Regions from separate parts of the Salinimicrobium sp. 3283s genome, predicted to be linked through region 2. Evidence: riboswitches for the same ligand, from Rfam matches in the RefSeq annotation. Region 2 holds a riboswitch; the other holds the start of a gene.
The links. Region 2 has a riboswitch for cobalamin ahead of VS868_RS01155 (ribonucleotide-diphosphate reductase subunit beta). Riboswitches for the same ligand answer to the same signal wherever they lie in the genome.
Positions count from the first base shown of each region.

Region 1: another riboswitch for cobalamin. It lies ahead of VS868_RS11475 (TonB-dependent receptor); the one in region 2 lies ahead of VS868_RS01155 (ribonucleotide-diphosphate reductase subunit beta).

Region 1 is NZ_CP143631.1:2,609,343-2,611,744, forward strand. It holds gene VS868_RS11470 (ABC transporter substrate-binding protein) at 1-696, opposite strand, end outside; cobalamin riboswitch at 755-1,082, shown strand; gene VS868_RS11475 (TonB-dependent receptor) at 1,113-2,402, shown strand, end outside.
Region 2 is NZ_CP143631.1:261,685-264,086, reverse strand. It holds gene VS868_RS01160 (ribonucleoside-diphosphate reductase subunit alpha) at 1-166, opposite strand, end outside; gene VS868_RS01155 (ribonucleotide-diphosphate reductase subunit beta) at 203-1,177, opposite strand; adenosylcobalamin-variant (AdoCbl-variant) riboswitch at 1,279-1,405, opposite strand; gene VS868_RS01150 (HAMP domain-containing sensor histidine kinase) at 1,879-2,402, shown strand, end outside.

The sequences.
Region 1 (2,402 bases), 1.4 Mb from region 2:
CAGTTCTTTGGCGCTGAGATACTCTTCTTCTACCTCTTCAAAAAAGGCATTTGCTTCATTCATTTTTCCCAGAAAGGCGCCAAAGAACTTGATCCATTCGGCTTTTCCTAAAGGGGTATGCTCTGTCCAGTCGGCGTTGAACACCACCGGGATTCCGGTTTTTTGGAGCAGGTCAAGGCTCTTGTTGCTGCCATCTACCGAAAAACCAATGACTACATCGGGCTGGAGGTTAAGCAGGCTTTCGGTATTAAGGGCTTCGTTCTTACCTATTTCCTTGATTTTGCCAGCATCAATGCGCTTGCGGGTTTTTTCAGAAGAAATATAATCCAGACCGGGAAAGCCCACGAGCAGTTCTTCGGAATTTAGTACCTCAAGCGCCGGAATATGGGTTGTGGAAGTAACCACTATGTTTTTTACCGGAATTTGAATCCGTTGATCAAATTCTACATCCTGTGGTACGGTCGCTCCTTCTTCTGCCAGCAGGTATCTATAGGTCCTGTCGGCATTGGGCCACGGGTTTTCTACAGTAATGATCTTATGATCTCCAAAATCGGTGATTTTGAGACCCGAGGCATATTGTATTTCGACTTCTTTTCCCTGCTTTGATAAGAGCGGGGCTTTTTCCTTTTTGTCAGATTTACATCCAAAGCAGATGATAAGAAGTAACAGGCTGTATGTGTAGAGGGTATTTTTCATTGGCACTTCAAAAGTAAGATTATTTAAAATTTTTGAAGTAAAAAGCCCTAAAATGTTTACTTTCGCTTTGAATTTTGGTTCGATTGTTTTCTGAAAAAAATTCAGAAAGTAAAGACATCGATTAAAAGGGAATCAGGGGAAGTTAGAAGTACGAAGTACGAAATTTGACACTAACTTCCGAAGAGAGTTGAAGCAAGAATTACTTCGTATTTCTAACTTCTAAACTCTAACTTCAAACAAGCCTGAGCTGTTCCCGCAACTGTAAGCTTAGTTCCGATGCGTCGGAATGCCTTTTGTACGCTTCATACCACTGTCCTGATTTTAGGATGGGAAGGTTAACAAAAAGGACGCGAGCCAGGAGACCTGCCATTTTTCATTAATTAAAAACCTTTGGCTTTCGGGAAAAAAGCCTGCGGATGATGAAAAAAAGCACTTTCTACCTTCTATTCCTGGCCCTGCTAAATTGGACAGCCTCTTTTGCCCAACTGGACTCTATCAATTATCTCGAAGAGGTATTTGTAAGCGATGTTAAACTTCGAGAGTTTTCAACCGGCCAAACCCTTATCAAAATTGATGATTCTGTTAGTAAACTCAGCCGTTCTGCGCTAGGAGAGGTCTTGGAGTTCAACTCTCCCATTTATTTTAAGGAGAATGGACTGGGGATGGTTTCTTCGCCTTCTTTCCGCGGCACCACAGCGTCGCAAACCGCAGTTTTGTGGAACGGGATCAATATTAATTCTCAATTTAACGGGCAGGTCAACTTCAATATAATTAGTACAGTAGGCATAGACGAGATTACTGTACGCGGCGGTGGCGGAAGTGTGGTTTATGGTACGGGCGCCATTGGCGGTACTGTTCACCTCAATAATCGGCTTCACTTTAACCAGGGCTTTAAAAATGAACTTTTTCTTCAGTATGGCAGCTATAACACTGTAGATGCGAGATATAAAACGGAAGCTTCGGGCGAGCAGTGGAGTTTATCTATAGCGGGAGCAAGAAACAGTTCAGACAATGATTATGAATATCCCGACAATGGTGAAAACCTGAATGGGCAATTTTTCAATAATACGCTTGATGTGGGGCTGGCATATAAGATCGCTCCTAAAAATTATTTACGGGCCTTTAGTAGTTTTTCTCATGCAGGCAGGCACTTTTCACTCATAAGACCTTCAGAAACTCCTACAAAATACAGGGATATTAATAGCAGGAATTTACTGGAGTGGGAGACAGGGATCTCACATTTTAAGTCTACTACCAAACTGGCATTTTTAGATGAAAGCTTCAGGTATTATGAGAATCTGTCTTCCGACAAGTATTCGTTTGGGCAGGCAGAGACTTTTATAGCCCGCAATGACCTGGAATACACTGGTTTTAAAGATGTTAAATTAGCTTCGGTGCTTTCAAATACCCACACCAGTGGCGAGGGCTCCGGGATTGATGACAACAGCAGGAATATTTTTTCCGCAGCATTACTTCTGAAGCATCACGCAACCCAAAGATTCTCGTATGAGGCAGGGCTTCGGAAGGAACTGACAAATAATTATGAGAGCCCCGTGCTCTTTTCCGCAGGAGCAAAATACGAGTTTTCATCCTTCTACGCACTGAAGCTGAATGCTTCCAAAAATTTTAAGATCCCTACTTATAATGACCTTTACTGGAATCCCGGGGGAAATCCCGATTTAAAACCAGAAACTTCGCTCCAGGGA
Region 2 (2,402 bases):
GCCTGGCTGCAGCATTGGCAATACGTTCAATGGCCGATTTCACAGTTTCACCCTTCAGCAGATAGCCGCGGTTAAGGATCTGCTGGCTCTCGTCGTTTAGCCACCAAAGTCTTTCGTTCGTAGTTTCATCGCCAATTAAAGGCTGGGCTTGTACATTAGTTGTCATGGGGATTTCAGGTTTAATTCGGGAATTCAGGCTTAATTAAAAAAGGTCGGCTGCGGTAATACTTTTATCGTGCTTGGTGTAATCTACCGGGCGTCTTGCAAAGAAATCATCAAGACTGTTGGCAAAAACTTCTTCCTCAAACCACAGCATGGGTTGATAATCTGCTGCGCTCACGTTGTAGATCTTAGACATACCAATGCTTTTTAAGCTGTCATCTACGCGGAACTTCATAAAATCCATGAGGTTCTTTTTATCGATATTCTCCAGTTTGCCATTTTCAAAGATCCAGTCCAGGATCTCACCTTCAACTTCTATAGATTTCTTTACGGTGCTGGTTAAATTCTGAATCAATTCCTCATCAAAATAATCGGGAAATTCTTCACGGATTTGATTGATGATGTACATGCCGGCATTTGCGTGTATTTGCTCATCAACCGAAGTCCACGCTATAATATTGCTGATGTTCTTCATCACGCCTTTAAAGCGGTTAAAAGACAAAACGATAGCAAACTGGCTGAAAAGAGAGACATTTTCAATTAATATTGAAAACAGGATGAGGGAAGAAATATAATCTTTTGGATCTTTTGCTTTGGTGTGTTCCAAAGCTTCAGACAGGTAGTTAATTCGGTTTTTGATTGCCGGTACTTCAATGACATTTGCAAATTCATTGCTGTAGCCCAAAACCTCGAGAAGCCTTGAATACGCCTGAGAGTGCCTGAATTCACATTCGGCAAAAGTACTGCCCAGACCGTTAAATTCCGGTTTTGGCAAATGCTTGTAAAGGTCGCCCCAAAATGATTTTACAGCAACTTCAATTTGTGCAATAGCAAGTAAACTCTTTCTTACCACATCTTTTTCACCGTCTGAAAGATAGGAGTGAAAATCCTGTACATCGGCTGTAAAGTCAACTTCAGAATGTACCCAAAATGCCTTGTTTATGGCATCGGTAAAATCCAGAACTCCGGGATATTCAAAAGGTTTGTAGTTTATTCTCTTTTCAAAAATGCTCATAATCTATTCATTTTGATTAAACAAAAGCCTAAAAAATAACCAATGGAAGAGAAGATAAGGGCCAGGAAATAAAGCAGGGCCAATCTGTAGAATTCCACGACAATTACTTTTTATGCGAAAGCAAAGTCATCGATCTGAAAAAGGTACTCTGGCTTATAACCTAACGATTATTGACAGTTGCGCAACAGCTCATGATTTTCACATGATTCCCCTCCTGAAAATATCAGATCAATTATTCAATGTAAAATTAGAAAGAAAGAAGCAGCAATCATTTTGTGCTGCGTTTACTTATCAACACAGTTTTTCACAAAGGCAAAAATTCAGGTTGAACTAAAGAGTCAGCGACAACGGTGTTTCTAAGTTTTTCATTTTATAATGCTTCGGAAAGAGGTGTCAAAAATGTCATTTTTGGATACCGATATCTTCGGAAATTTTTGGCGTTGCAGGAAGTGGAAAACTTCGGTTACTACTGAAGGTGCATTAATAAAAAGTAAGTGTCTTTTACTTCAGCAAAGAGGGAATAATTTTTTCAACCCCTCGTTTTCAGCAGCAGAATTGACAAAAACTAATTATGATATAGTCATCAGTATGATCAGCAAAAAACTGAGTGCGGAATGGGAGGGAAGGCACTGCTTTCAAGCCCCTTTTCTCGGTATAAATGTTTTATATTTGGTAATTCATTCCTCTTTAATTTTTTCAGGATGCCCGGCACAATTTCAACCAAAATAGAACTTCAGGAGAGAATTAAAGAGCTCAGCTGTTTGTATGAAATATCTTCTATCATTAGAGATCATACAGGAGAGATTGCAGCTACGCTTCAAAAAATTTCAGAAGTACTAAAACAGGCCTGGAGGTTCCCCGAAAATGCCATTGTAGAACTGAAGTTAAACGGGTTTGAACATAGCACCGGGGAAATTCCGAAGAAAAACGTGGTGCAACAGGCGCCAATTTATACCTTCAATGAAATTAAGGGCAGTATAAAGATCTATTATCCCGATCCTGAATTCAGCCTGCTGTCTTTTCTGCCTGAAGAACAGAAACTACTCGAAAAAGCGGCGCAGGAAATAGGATCTTTTTATGAGAAAATAAAGCAAAAAGAGCAGGAAGAGCTGTTAAGGCGCACCGTACACCGCAATGACAGGTTAGCGATTCTTGGGGAGATCACTGCAGGGATTGCCCACGAGCTCAACACGCCTTTGGGTAACATTTTGGGTTTTGCCGAACT